Regions from separate parts of the Paenisporosarcina sp. FSL H8-0542 genome, predicted to be linked through region 1. Evidence: predicted binding sites of a transcription regulator. Region 1 holds the regulator's gene; the other holds the start of a gene.
What was found. Region 1 encodes CtsR, which represses protease genes until heat stress. Its sites were predicted from a motif close to ATGGTCAATAAAGGTCAAACA; they were not measured.
Positions count from the first base shown of each region.

Region 2: the regulator CtsR is predicted to act here: its motif matches at 3,252-3,272, upstream of clpP (ATP-dependent Clp endopeptidase proteolytic subunit ClpP).

Region 1 is NZ_CP152050.1:169,940-177,777, forward strand. Features, by position in the region: gene hutI (imidazolonepropionase) at 1-625, shown strand, start outside; gene MHH33_RS00950 (agmatinase family protein) at 626-1,585, shown strand; gene MHH33_RS00955 (YjiH family protein) at 1,587-2,906, shown strand; gene MHH33_RS00960 (CtsR family transcriptional regulator) at 3,360-3,830, shown strand; gene MHH33_RS00965 (UvrB/UvrC motif-containing protein) at 3,843-4,388, shown strand; gene MHH33_RS00970 (protein arginine kinase) at 4,378-5,478, shown strand; gene clpC (ATP-dependent protease ATP-binding subunit ClpC) at 5,468-7,838, shown strand, end outside.
Region 2 is NZ_CP152050.1:945,239-953,076, reverse strand. Features, by position in the region: gene gap (type I glyceraldehyde-3-phosphate dehydrogenase) at 1-410, opposite strand, end outside; gene MHH33_RS05095 (sugar-binding domain-containing protein) at 423-1,460, opposite strand; gene MHH33_RS05090 (glutaredoxin family protein) at 2,044-2,277, opposite strand; gene clpP (ATP-dependent Clp endopeptidase proteolytic subunit ClpP) at 2,569-3,165, opposite strand; tRNA gene MHH33_RS05080 (tRNA-Arg) at 3,335-3,406, shown strand; gene MHH33_RS05075 (N-acetylmuramoyl-L-alanine amidase) at 3,584-4,372, opposite strand; gene MHH33_RS05070 (HPr family phosphocarrier protein) at 4,643-4,900, opposite strand; gene whiA (DNA-binding protein WhiA) at 4,976-5,932, opposite strand; gene MHH33_RS05060 (YvcK family protein) at 5,959-6,951, opposite strand; gene rapZ (RNase adapter RapZ) at 6,956-7,838, opposite strand, start outside.

The DNA.
Region 1 (7,838 bases):
GCCGAAAGTTGCGGAAGAAAAATTAGCTGTTTTTAACGATGTTTTTTGTGAAGTCGGAGTATTCACACCAGAACAGTCCGAACGAATTTTAGAAGCAGGCAAAAAACTCGGCTTGATTCCCAAAATTCATGCTGATGAAATTGAGTCTTACGGTGGCGCGGAACTGGCTGCCAAAGTTGGTGCAATTTCAGCGGAACATCTATTGAAAGCATCTGATGAAGGTGTGCGTTTAATGGCTGAAGCAGGCGTCATTGCCTGTCTTTTGCCAGCGACCGCTCTGTATTTACGTGAAGAAGCAGCAAAAGGCCGTGCGATGATTGATGCAGGTGTAGCCGTAGCCATCTCAACAGACTGCAATCCTGGTTCGTCACCAACGACTTCGATGCCCTTGGTCATGAATTTGGCCTGCATCTCTATGCGTCTAACTCCTGCAGAAGCATTGGTTGCCGCAACGATGAACGCTGCGTGTGCCATTGGCATGCAAGAGAAAGTCGGTTCATTGGAAGCGGGCAAACAAGCGGATGTCGTAATGTGGAATGTATCCAATTACCAGGAGCTACAATATCTTTTCGGCGTGAATCACGTTGGTTCGGTGTGGAAAAAAGGCGTGCAGGTGGTGGGTTAAATGAAACATTTACAACCGCCTGAATGGTCGTGGCGCGATACTTCCGGAGATTTCGTACATCAGTGGGTAAAACCTCTTGCTGAACAGTCTCCGGACATGGTGATTTATGGCGCGCCCATTTCCCGTTCTTCAATCAGTGTTTCCGGCGCTTCCTTATATCCAATGGAATTCCGCAAATTGTGGAAAGGGTTCTCCTCGTATAACTTAGATGAAGACTTGGATTTGTCTAGCTACATCGTTCGTGATGCGGGAGATGTCGTTATGCATACGACCGATATTTTAATGTCACATGAACGCATTGAAGACACTACATATGAATTAGTCCGCACATTTGAACAATCAACTACATGTTTAATTGGTGGCGATCATTCTGTAACTGCATGTGCGGTAAGAGGTCTTAAGAAGGCCTACCCAGACGAGCGGATTGGCATTTTACAACTAGATACACATCTAGATGTGCGCGACCCGGCCGATTTGGGACCTGCAAATGGTACACCCATTCGTCAACTGATTGATGGGGGCACTGTCTACGGGGAAGATGTCGTCAATATTGGTCTTCACGGGTACTTCAACGCAGCACCATTGGTGGCTTATGCGAAGGAACACGGTATTCGAATGATTACTTTACGTAAAGCACGTGAGCTAGGGGTGGCTCAGTGCGTCGAAGAACAATTAAAGGAATTAGCACAACGAGTGGACCGTGTTTATGTAACTGTCGATATGGATGTGTTGGACATTGCAGTCGCACCGGGTGTTCCCGCTTCTACACCAGGAGGCATGACGGCGGAAGAGCTATTCCAAAGTTTAGTGCGGATCGGCCAACAGGATGCGGTTCGACATATCGATTTTGTCTGTCTGGATCCAACACGAGATGTACCGACAAGTGCCACGGTCAAAACAGGAGTGTATGCATGGTTGGAATTTATCACGGGGAGAGTTCTATCACAAAGGGGGATTTAATATGCAACAAGTGGGAGAACGTTCAAAAATACGTTCAAGTACGGGAATGTGGAAGTTTTTTGTATACAGTTTTATTGGTGCGTTCATGTTTTTCGTGCCGGTCACAATTGGTGAAAAAAATTCAATCATGCTTGACCACATCGTGTCATGGATTCAAGCAAATGCAACTGGGGTTTTACCATATTACTCATTAGTACTTATTCTAGCTGGTGCATTATACCCGTTTTACTCGGGGACTTGGAAAAAATCGACCGTCAACATGGTGTTTTCATTCTTTAAAATCATAGGTTTAGTCGTTGGGATTATGATTGTTTTTGGATTTGGTCCGGCGTGGTTATTTGCTCCTGATATGGGACCATTCTTGTTCGATAAATTAGTGATTTCCGTAGGTTTATTAGTCCCAATCGGGGCGGTATTTTTAGCATTATTAGTAGGTTATGGATTACTTGAATTTATTGGGGTTCTCATGCAACCGATTATGCGGCCAATTTGGCGAACACCAGGTCGATCTGCAATTGACGCAGTAGCTTCTTTCGTTGGTTCATATTCATTGGGCTTGCTAATAACGAATCGTGTTTATAAAGAAGGGAAATACACAGCACGAGAAGCAGCAATTATTGCAACGGGCTTCTCGACTGTATCTGCTACGTTCATGGTTATCGTTGCGAAAACACTTGGCTTAATGGATATGTGGAATTTGTACTTTTGGGTAACACTAATCGTCACGTTCATCGTGACGGCAATTACAACTCGCATCTGGCCGCTGAATCGTATTAAAGATGATTATTATGAAGGCAGTGTGCCACAACCAGAGGTGAAACCTGAAGGAAGTCGCTTGACAGCCGCTTGGAATGAAGCGCAGGAAACCGTTAAACAATCACCTAGTTTACTTGCGAACATATGGGAGAACTTGCGAGACGGTTTATTAATGGCTATGGCGATTTTACCATCAATTTTATCAATTGGATTACTTGGTTTAGTGTTAGCGGAATTCACGCCGATATTTGACTGGATTGGTTACATCTTCTATCCGTTCACCTACATTTTGCAGCTTCCTGAACCGATGCTAGTCGCAAAAGCAAGTGCACTTGGAATAGCTGAAATGTTCCTACCTGCATTGCTGGTTGTGAAATCGGGGATGATTGTAAAATTCGTAATTGCGGTTGTATCTATATCGTCCATCATTTTCTTCTCTGCAGTTGTTCCTTGCATCGTGGCAACAGAAATTCCGATTTCAATACCGAAATTAATCGTTATCTGGGTTCAACGTGTCATTCTGACTTTAATCATTGTTACGCCGATTGCTTTCATGCTGTTTTAATAGAAGTGCCATCCTTGCATAAAAGGATGGCACTTTTTTGTGTTATAGGAGCGTAGCGGAAATAAAAACCATTAAATCAATGAACTTGTAGAAGTATCTCTAAAAGTTAACAAGGATGTGAGACGTGTTTGAGTGATAATCTTGCTCGTTTAATTGATAAATTTTCACAAACTCAAAGTAGGCCGTGAAATCGTCACACTATCTAAGTATACTAGTCAATAAGATTGATAATATCTGAATATTCTTGCTATAATTTTCACTTAAGAAAATAGCTTTTTATTTTAGAAAAAACGGAACGAAAGCATATGAATTGCACACTTCCTATCTCCCCTTATATAATAAAGTCAAAGTTAGTCAAAGTCAGGTACATGGTGCATCCTATTGGGATGCCCACGTGAAATATAGCCACTAACCTTAATCGCACTCAGAGTTAATTGATCAGGAGGTGATTGCATGCGGAATATATCAGATATTATTGAAGGGTATTTAAAGAAAGTTATCGAATTAGATGAAAAAGGGCATGTTGAGATAAAGCGCAGTGAGATTGCGGAGCAGTTTCAATGTGTGCCTTCACAAATTAATTATGTGATTAATACGCGCTTCACCGCTGACCGTGGTTACCTCGTTGAAAGTAAGCGGGGGGGCGGGGGGTATATTCGAATAGTTCGGGTACGCGCTCATACGAAGGCTGATTTAATTGAAACCATTCTGGCAAGTTTAGAGCGTGGAGCTTCTCAAACGATGACGGAAGATATTATCTTTCGTTTAATCGATGAGAATGTAGTGACGAAGCGTGAGGCGAAAATGATGCTCGCGGCACTCGATCGTACAACCCTCAATACCCCATTGCCGCATCGAGATGAATTGCGTTCACGCATATTGCAAGCGATGCTTATGACATTCAAGTATGAACAGTTAAAGTGAGGCGAGCGCGAGATGATTTGTGAGAATTGTAAACATCGTCCGGCAAAAGTTACCGTGACGCAAATACAAAATGGAGAACAGGTGCAACGACATTATTGTGAGGTCTGCGCAAAAAATTTCCATCCGTTTCATTTGGATTTTCAGCAGGATCCACTTTCGCTACATCAGTTATTGTCCAATTGGTTTGGCGTCCCGGAAAGCAAACAAGTGCAACAAAAACCTCAACCAGAAGCTAAGACATGCAGTTCATGTGGATGGACATTCCGACAGTTTTTAAACCAAGGGAAGTTTGGGTGTGCACATTGTTATGAAAGTTTTCACGAACAATTACCGGATGTCTTCAAAAAATTGCACAACGGCAATGTGAAACATGTGGGAAAAGCGCCAGGTACATTTGGCCAAACACTGCAATTAAAAAAACAAATTGAAGCAATTCGCACGTCCATGCGCACGGCGATTGAGATTGAAAATTTTGAAGAGGCGGCACGACTTCGGGATGAAGCTCGCTCGTTAGAGGAACAGCTGCACAGCGGAGGTGAAAACCGAGATGTCCATTGAACGTTTTCTGAATAATTCCGTTACAAGTTGGATGGCCGGCGAGGGAGAGCATGCAGATATCGTGATGAGCACGAGAATCCGGCTCGCCCGAAATTTAACAGGTTACCGATTTCCACTTTCTTTTACGGAAAATGAAGCGCTGCAAGTAGATCAAGCGATTTCCTCAGTTTTACTTGATGCAGAAGCGGAACTTGAGTCGACCTTTTCGTATATAGATATAAAAGAGCTATCTGCGCTCAATCGGCAAGTGCTGGTTGAAAAGCATTTAATCAGTCCGAAATTGGCTCACTCGGAAATAGCAGGGTCCGTTTTATTATCAGATGATGAAGCGGTCAGTGTGATGGTCAATGAAGAAGATCATATTCGCATACAATGTATTTTCCCGGGAATGCAGTTAAACGAAGCATGGCGTCAGGCAAACCATATAGATGACGTCCTTGAAAAAGAACTGCCCTATGCATTTGATGAACAGTTTGGCTATTTAACGAGTTGTCCGACGAATACGGGCACTGGCCTACGGGCATCGGTGATGATGCATTTACCAGCACTCACTATGACAAAGCAAATGGATCGCATTGTAACAGCGATTACACGTCTCGGGATGGTCGTACGAGGAATCTACGGAGAAGGTAGTGAAGCCCTCGGCAATGTGTATCAAGTATCAAATCAAACAACTCTCGGGAAATCAGAAGAAGATATCTTAACTGATTTGCAAAGCATCACGGAACAAATTATTCAAAAAGAACGTGAAGCAAGAGCGGCTCTCTTACATACGAGACCGAATGTATTGGAAGATCGTCTGTATCGTTCACTTGGTGTTTTGACGTATGCACGGCTTTTAACAACAGAAGAAGCGGGACGCTGTTTATCAGACGTGCGTCTTGGCATCGATCTAGGTTTGATTAAAGGTGTCGATGTTTCAATTTTGAATGAATGCATGGTTTTCATGCAACCAGGTTTTTTACAGAAGTATGCAGATACGTCCCTGCAACCCGAAGAACGCGATGTGTTTCGGGCAAAGTTGTTTAGGGAACGGTTGCAAGTAGACAATAATTTAGACAATGAAGGAGAGGAACCTCATGATGTTTAATCGATTTACACAACGCGCACAAAAAGTACTCCAATTAGCTCAAGAAGAAGCCATTCGTATGAAGCACGAGTCAATTGGTACTGAACATATATTATTAGGATTAATTCGAGAGGGTGGCGGAATTGCTGCCAAAGCAATGGAAGCAATCGAAGTCAGTCCGCAAATGATTGAAGAAGGCATTGAAGAACTGGTAGGAATGGGAACTGGTGACGTAGGTCCAATCGTTCATTACACACCACGTGCGAAGAAAGTCATTGAGTTATCAGTAGACGAATCGCGTAAACTGGGCCATTCATACATCGGCACAGAGCATTTATTGCTGGCATTGATTCGCGAAGGTGAAGGTGTAGCTGCTCGTGTGCTTAACAATTCAGGTGTCAGTTTGAATAAAGCACGTCAACAAGTGCTGCAATTACTAGGGAGCAACGATCATGTTCAAGCGAACAGCGGAAACAATCCTGCTGCGAGCACACCAACGCTTGATAGCTTGGCTCGTGATTTAACACAAATTGCACGCGAAGGAAGCTTGGATCCAGTCATTGGACGTAGCAAAGAAATCACGCGTGTCATTGAAGTGCTATCACGTCGTACGAAAAACAACCCTGTTCTTATTGGGGAACCGGGTGTCGGTAAAACAGCCATCGCTGAAGGTTTGGCACAACAAATTGTGCAAAATGAAGTACCGGAAATTCTGCGTGACAAACGCGTCATGACATTGGATATGGGTACAGTTGTTGCGGGTACAAAATACCGTGGTGAGTTTGAAGATCGCTTGAAAAAAGTGATGGATGAAATTCGCCAAGCGGGTAACGTCATTCTATTTATCGATGAGCTCCACACATTGATTGGTGCCGGTGGTGCAGAAGGCGCTATTGATGCATCAAATATCTTGAAACCGTCACTTGCTCGTGGCGAACTTCAATGTATTGGTGCAACAACGCTTGATGAATACCGTAAATATATTGAAAAAGATGCTGCTTTGGAGCGTCGTTTCCAACCGATTCAAGTGGATGAACCTTCAGTTGAAGAGTCCATTCAAATCATCAAAGGACTTCGTGATCGTTATGAAGCCCATCACCGTGTGAAAATTACGGATGCAGCGATTACTGCAGCGGCTAAAATGTCAGACCGTTACATTTCAGACCGTTTCTTACCGGACAAAGCCATTGATTTAATTGATGAAGCCGGTTCGAAAGTGCGTTTGCGTTCATACACGACACCGCCGAATTTGAAAGAACTGGAAACTCGTTTAGAAGCAATCCGTTCGGAGAAAAACGCGGCTGTTCAAAGCCAGGAGTTTGAAAAAGCAGCATCATTCCGTGATACGGAACAAAAGCTGAAAGAAGAACTCGAAAGCACGAAGAAGTCTTGGAAAGAAGAACAAGGCAGAGCCGAGTCTGAAGTAACTGTGGAAGATATCGCGGCAGTTGTTTCCATGTGGACGGGAATTCCGGTTTCAAAACTGGCACAAACCGAGTCTGAGAAATTATTGAAATTAGAAGATACATTGCACCAACGTGTTATCGGTCAAGCGGAAGCAGTTACAGCGATTTCTCGTGCAGTACGCCGAGCACGCGCTGGATTGAAAGATCCAAAACGTCCAATTGGTTCATTCATTTTCCTTGGGCCAACTGGTGTCGGTAAAACAGAACTTGCCCGTGCACTTGCAGAGAGCATGTTTGGCGACGAAGATGCAATGATTCGCGTCGACATGTCCGAGTACATGGAAAAACACTCGACTTCACGACTTGTCGGTTCACCTCCTGGTTATGTTGGATTTGAAGATGGCGGTCAATTGACAGAAAAAGTTCGTCGCAAACCGTATTCTGTTATTCTTTTAGATGAAATCGAGAAAGCACATCCAGATGTCTTCAATATTTTGTTGCAAGTGTTGGAAGATGGTCGCCTAACTGATTCTAAAGGACGCACAGTCGACTTCCGCAACACGGTTGTTATTATGACATCCAACGTTGGCGCGGAAGCGTTGAAGAAAAACAAATACGTCGGCTTCAACTTGCAAGACGGCGAACAGAAATACAAAGACATGAAAGGCAAAATGCTCGAAGAGTTGAAAAAAGCCTTCCGTCCTGAATTCTTAAACCGTGTCGATGAAATGATTGTGTTCCATTCTTTAGAAAAAGAACACTTGAAAGAAATCGTGACATTAATGACTGCTCAATTAACGAAACGCTTGAAAGAGCAGGAAATTGAGCTTGTGTTAACAGAAGCGGCTCAAGAAAAAATCACAAAAGAAGGGTACGACCCAGAGTACGGTGCACGTCCGCTCCGTCGTGCACTTCAAAAACACGTGGAAGATCGCTTGTCTGAAGAACTATTAAAAGGTACGGTGTTGACAGGAA
Region 2 (7,838 bases), 780 kb from region 1:
TCGTGGTTAACTCCCATAACGAATGTCGGCATACTTCCTTTACCAGGAGAAGAAACGATAACTTTTTTCGCACCCGCTTCGATATGTTTGCCTGCAGTTTTTTCATCACGGAAGATTCCTGTTGATTCGATTACGATATCGATTTCAAGGTCTTTCCAAGGCAATACCGATGGGTCTTTTTCTGCATACACACGTACTTGTTTACCATTGACGATTAAGTATTCACCTTCAGAAGAAACATCAGCATCAAAAACACCGTGAATTGAATCGTATTTCAGTAAATGAGCTAACATCGCTGCATCAGTTAAGTCGTTAATTGCTACTACTTCCACTCCATCACGTTGTAATGCCTCGCGGAATACCACTCGCCCAATACGTCCAAATCCGTTAATCGCTAATTTTAAAGTCATTTATAGTTCCTCCTAATTTTCATTACTCATAAGTTGAGTTAATTTCTTCGCTGCACCTTCATCCGTAATCAATACGGTCTGATTTGGTGCATGTTTTAAATATGAAAGCATGGCAGAAGCTTTTGATGCTCCACCAGCTACTGCTAGTAAATGCTTCACTTGATTCAGTTGTTTTAATTGTATTCCAACTGTCCGAATCCGATGGACTGCTTTGCCTTGCTCATTGAAATAGTATCCAAACGCTTCTCCCACAGCCTGTTTCCCTGAAATGATATCCAGTTCCTCAAGGCTTGAGTTGCGTCGTTTAGCCATTTCTTTTGCATCACCGATACCATGAATGACAATGTTCGTGTGATCATATAAGTCCATCATTTCCTTAATGACAGGCTCTTTTATCATGGTCTTATATGCAGCTTCACTTAAATGATCAGGTAAGTATAGTGTTCTGGAAGTACCACTAGCTTGTGCGGCAAATGCAGATGCAATATGATTCGCTTGCAGTTCCACATTTTCCCCGATTCCTCCCCGCGCTGCCACAAACACTAGATTCTTTGGTTTGATGTGCACCGACAAGTGATTTGTAATGGCAGCAATCGTACTTCCGCCCGTTACAGCTACAATATCACGCTCTTTCGATAATTGCTCCAGTTGCTTTGCAGCTTCCTGACCAATCAATGACTTCGCTTGACTTTCTTTTTCGCTATCTCCAGGTACGATGATTACGCGACTTAACTTGAAACTCTTTTCAAGTTGTTTTTCCAGTTCACTTAATCCAGACCATTCGTGAACTAAATTTTTCAAGCTATCTAAAACATCTTTACCTTCATGTGTAATTTCCATTCCATTTGCAAGCACATGTATTAATCCTTGTGCCCGTAAAATGTCAAGCTCTCTTCTTGTCTCCCGTTCGGTTGAATGAACGATTTCACTGAGGGCTCTGCGACCAATTCCAGCAGTTAGCTGGATGGTCATCAATAAACGATATCTTTTTTGGAGAAGCGCAGTCATTTCCGGTAACAATTTTTGTTGTGCTCCAAGTAATTGATTCATTGCATTCTCCTTCTGAAAAGTGGTTGGACGTTTTTTGTCCCACTACATTATTTTATGTCCCACCTTAATATTAATATACTCCTTTTCTAAAAAAAGAGCAAATAAAAAAGACGTTTACGATGTAAACGCCTCAGCTTGTTGACAAAAGAATATTAATCAATATAAAAGTATAAAAATTCGCATTCTTATCTTTTGCACTCTATCGAAAAATTTTATGGTCGGCTATTTCTTTCGCTTTCCACGGACGAAACGCTAGCCTCCTCGGCTCAGCTGTCTATGACAGTTGAGCCTGTGGGGTCTAGCTTATTTCGTTTTTCCGCAGGAGTCTTCAGAAATAGCCGACCGTCTTACTACTAAAATAATATGAAGAGACACGCAAACAGAAGCGAAATCCGTTGATTGGAGTGGAGGCGGCGACTTCAGCGGGAATAGCACGAGCTGAAGACCCCGCAGGAACGTAGTGACGAGGAGACTGAAGTCGTGCCCGCGAAACGCGTCCGCCGCAATGGAAATCAACATTTTCTTGTTCAATAGTATACAGTTATATTCTCTCATTTTTTTGTTTGTCTACAGCCTGAGACGTTTACGATGTAAACGCCTCTAATAACGTAGGATAATCAATCCGTCCTTCCTGAATGACCACTCCGTTGCTTTCGATTACTGGAATGCGGAGTAAGTACTTTTCATGGATGTCATCATTGTCTTCAATATTGATTTCTTCTATATGTAATTCAACATCTTCTTTTACAAGTTGCAGCATCATTCGTGCGTCTTCACACAAAGGACAGTTCGGGCGAGAATAAAATTGTACGTTCATTATCCATCTTCCTTTCACGTCTTTAACATCTTGATATCCAGAATTGTACTCTATTTTTCGCAATTGCACGTCATAAATTCATAAAAAAACAAGTGGCTGTCTTAAGCCGCTTGCTGTACCCTCATTTAAAAACCATGACCAGCGCCACCGCCACTACTGCCTTCCTTGATTAGCCTTACCGGCTCGTGCTTTTAAGCTATCCGGAAATGCACTCTTTCGTTACAGTATCCTTTAACATAGCCATAAACAAAAAAGCTACAATGACTTAAAAAGTCACTGTAGCTTTGGTTATTATGATTTTTTCAATTCACTGCGAGAAATAATGTGATCAACAAGACCATAGTCTTTTGCACGCTCAGCTGTCATGAAGTTATCGCGGTCCGTATCTTTTGCGATGACATCAATCGGTTGACCTGTACGTTCTGACAAGATACCGTTTAATTTTTCACGCAAGAATAAAATACGTTTTGCAGCGATTTCAATTTCAGTCGCTTGCCCTTGTGCTCCACCAAGTGGTTGATGAATCATGACTTCAGCATTCGGTAAAGCATAACGTTTACCTTTTGTTCCAGCCGCAAGCAAGAATGCGCCCATTGAAGCTGCCATCCCGATACAAATTGTTTGCACGTCCGGTTTGATGAAATGCATTGTGTCAAAAATCGCCATACCCGCCGTGATACTTCCACCTGGACTGTTGATGTAAATAGAAATATCTTTTTCTGGATCTTCAGCTTCTAGGAAAAGTAATTGTGCCACGATGGAGTTTGCAACATTATCGTCAATGCCGCTTCCAAGCATAATCACTCGGTCTTTTAATAAACGTGAGTAGATGTCATAAGCGCGCTCTCCGCGGCTTGTTTGTTCAATAACTGTAGGAATTAAATTCATGGAAATGCCCCCTTCAAGCTTATAATAATTTTCGTACATCCCGAGTATCATCTATTGTACTCGGTTGTTCCTTTATAATATACAAGTTGGTCAAGGAAGGTCAAATATTATGCACAAAAAAGTACAGTTGAAATGTTTGCCTTCTATTTGTATAATAGGTAAGTCACTTGCCCTCGTGGTGCAATGGATAACACGTAAGATTCCGGTTCTTGAGATGGGGGTTCGATTCCCTCCGAGGGCGTCAAAAGGTAAACCGACCCAAACGTTAGAAGGCGTATGGGTCGGTTTTTTTATTTATATTCATTCAGACAATGGATTACTTTAACTTCCACAAAGAATGGAAATCTGCGAGTAACAACCTTTTTTGCATCAGTGGCTTTCATTACAAAATCTTCACCCATTCAAAACCGTGAATTTTTTATATTTTATCCAAGAACAACCGTTTTAACACAATTGCAGTTAAGCCAATCGCTTCAGATTCTGTCAAGCTTCCCTCCTCAGCCTTTTTCTCCCAATGATTGGATTCAATTACGCCTTGTTCACGCGCCTTGGTCAACATATTTTTAAATTCATTATTTAATGATAATGAACCTGTATTGAAAAACTTCGCTTCCTCCTTTCCTGAAGAATCTATAACTTCTTTCATTTTCAGTCCGAAACTCCACGCGATACCTTGAGCGATTGCTACACCGTGTGCATTCAAATAGTTGTCATCACGCATTTTTATGATATCCGTGAGACTATCCATAAAACCACCTTCTACTAGTACTGCTGGCATAACTGTCTCCCGCAATTCATGAAAGTTGGCAGATTTCACACCGCGATCCCTCAACCCCATCGCTTTCACTACTTTCGGATGAATGGAATTGGCCAGTTTGAGTGAAGATGGATTATTGTTTGCCGGCTCCATTACGTAGGTTTCGATTCCTCCATGATTTCCCCATTGCCCTCCAAGAGCATTATGGTGACAGCTGATGTACATATCAGCTTTCCAAGCATTTGCCATATCAGTGCGAGACGCTAAGGGTATATCCGTTTTTCCGCTGGGATCGTCGACCCGCATTTGTAGAACACCTTCATATTTATCCAGATGTGCCATGCCTGACAGAACCACTTTGTTATTGAATGTCCATTCTTTTTCATCATTTGGCGACCGTTTCCCTGCAGTAGTCAATCCATGTCCTGCAGACCATGCTATTTTAATCATTTCTATTTCCCCCTTTCCTATTAAGATTTTTATCCCATTTTTTAATAACATTCGAAAAAACCATGAATAGTCATCGTCGCTTTTATGCCCCTATTATTTAAAATTAAATAGTATTGTAGCTATAACCCATAGTATTCTCGTAAATCTATTGGGACTGAGTCATTTACTAGATTTATCGAAAAGTAGCAATAGTTATTAAGTGAAACATTGTGAACTTGATGAATTTTGTCCATAAAAAAACCTTCGACAGATCGTCGAAGGTTTTTGATTTTAATTTTCTTTTTGAATCATGGCGATTAGTCCTTCAACCGCCTGTTCTTCATCTGATCCTTCAGCACTGATTGTAACTGATGATCCTTTGCTGATGGCTAGGCTCATTATGCCCATAATACTTTTTGCATTTACTTTTTTATCGTCTTTTTGCAGATATACATCTGCTTGGTAACGATTTGCTTCTTGCACAAAAAGAGCAGCCTGTCTTGCCTGTAATCCTGATTTCAATTCAACTTGTACTTGATTTTCCGTCATTAGTTCATGCCCCCCCAAATCTCTGTCCGTTCATGTATTGTTTTTTATGTTAGCTGAAATGAGTCATTCTCACAACTATCTTTTCACTTTATCGAACGCAACTCCACCGCGAAGTCCATCAGCAATTTCATCAAGCTTACGTAATCGGTGATTAATGCCTGATTTACTGATTGTACCTGTTGAAACCATCTCGCCAAGTTCTTTCAGCGTGACATCTGTGTACTCTACACGCAATCTAGCTACTTCCCTCAGCTTTTCAGGCAATTGATCAATTCCCATGACATTATCAATATAACGAATATTTTCCACTTGTCGTATGGATGCGCCAATTGTTTTATTGAGATTGGCAGTTTCACAATTGACGAGCCGATTTACGCTATTTCGCATATCGCGGACAATGCGGACATCTTCAAATTTCAATAATGCGTGATGAGCTCCGGTAATACTTAAAAAATCCGATATTTTTTCAGCTTCTTTTAAATAGGTCACAAACCCTTTTTTACGTTCAATTGTTTTAGCATTCAATCCAAAGCCATTCATTAAATTAACAAGTGCATCACTATGGTCTTTATATAGCGAATAAACTTCCAAATGGTATGCAGAGGTTTCCGGATTATTGACTGAGCCACCAGCCAGGAATGCACCACGCAAATACGCCCGCTTGCAACAATTCTTTTTAACCAGTTCAGCTGAAATTGTATGATTGAACTGAAAGTCTTCTGTAATGATTTTCAAATCTTCCAGCAAAGCTTTTGACCCATCTCGCACCCGACAAATATATACATTGTTTTTTTTCAAGCGCATCTTTTTTCGTACCAATAGTTCTACTTGGTACGGGTACAATTCTTTCATCAATGTATATAAACGTCTGGCAATCGCTGCATTCTCGGTTTGTACATCCAAACTCAAACTTCGGTTCGCAAATGAAAGCGCACCATTCATGCGGATGAGTGCAGATAGTTCTGCTTTCGCGCAACAAGGTGTTATGTCAGCCTGCGTCATTTCTTTTTTTGTTTCAGATGCAAATGACATATATATTTCCCCCTTTCGAGCGAAAGTTAGATAAATGATTGCTTGATTGCATTTTCCTTATCTTCCGCATAATGGACCAGCCATTCCGCAACTTTGGTTGCGTCATGACGAATGGCTCCATCCTGGATGGTCGCAATATCTTTTTTGACCACTGTTATTCCTAATTGATTTAATCTTGATTCGTCATAACTCACCGGCATAGACTGTTCTTGTGCATAAATTTCTTGAACGGATAATGGAACTTCATCCGTGTTAAGTAAAATCGTCTGAATAAACGGCGCACCCATATGCAACATCAATGCACGGACATGATCAGCCGCTGAATAGTTCAATGTCTCTCCAGCTTGTGTCATCAAGTTGCAAATGTATACGTTTGGTGCCTTCGATTCGAGTATTGCTTTTTGAATTCCTTGAACCAATAAATTGGGCAAAATACTAGTATATAAACTTCCTGGTCCAAATACGAGTAAATCAGCTTTGCAAATTGCTTTAATCGTATCTGGAAGCGGTTCCACATCATTGGGTGTCAGAAAGACACGATGAATGCGTTGATTGTATGTAGGAATCTTTGATTCTCCCGTAACAATGGTCCCGTCGTCCAGTTCTGCATGAAGGGTGATTGTCTGATTCGCAGCTGGCAATACAGTACCATGAACATTTAATACGCGACTCATTTCCCGAATCGCATGCGAAAAGTCACCAGTTATATCTGTCAACGCTGTTAACATTAAATTACCTAGTGAATGTCCACCTAAATCATCAGATTGACTGAAACGATATTGGAACATTTCTTCAACTAAAGGCTCTACATCTGATAATGCAGCCATTACTTTTCGAATATCTCCCGGAGGCGGAATATCGTAATCGTCGCGGAGTCTGCCTGAGCTGCCTCCATCATCTGCAACTGTAACAATTGCAGTGATATCGACCGGGAATTTCTTTAATCCTCGCAACAACGTGGATAGACCCGTCCCCCCGCCGATTATGACGATTCGTTTCCGGCGTTTGGAACGTGCCATTCCATCAGCCCTTTCTATGTTTAATATCGCGATGCGTAATTACAGTTTGATAATCTTGTTGGAACAATTTCGCATAGTATTCCGTAAGGGTTACGGAACGGTGTTGCCCACCGGTACAACCAAATGCAATGACGAGCTGGCGTTTTCCTTCTCGTTTATATTGAGGAATCATGTAAGTCAGTAAATCAGTCAGTTTTTCAATTAATATTTGGGTTTCCGGCCATTTCAACACATAACCAGATACATCAGAATCCAAGCCGGTTTTCGGACGCAAATCTTCTATATAATAAGGATTTGGCAAGAATCGTACATCAAATACTAAATCCGCATCAATCGGTAAGCCGTGTTTAAAACCGAATGACATGACGTTTACAGTAAATGTAGAGCTTCCTATTGAAGAAAACTCTTCTTGTATTTTTTCACGAAGATCTTTCGGTTTCAGGGTTGAGGTGTTGTAAATGAATTGAGCTCTTCCTTTCAACTCAGAAAGCAACAAACGTTCTTTTGCAATCCCCTCTAAAGGTAAGCCTTCAGGAGCGAGCGGATGTGAACGCCGTGTTTCTTTATAGCGTCTGACCAGAGTTTCATCGTCCGCTTCCAGGAATAAAATTTTTGGTGTACATAAATTCCCTTGCGCCATTTCATCGAGAGCACCAATCAACGAATCGAATAAATCTCCGCCACGCATATCCATTACCGCAGCAATCCGATTCATGTCTTTTCCTGATTCCTTCATTAATTTTAAAAACGTCATTAATAAAGCTGGTGGCAAGTTATCGATACAGAAAAACCCTAGATCTTCGAAACTTTGAATGGCAACTGTTTTCCCTGCGCCAGACATGCCGGTAATGATGACCAATTCCGAATCCTGAGTTTGTTTTGATTCC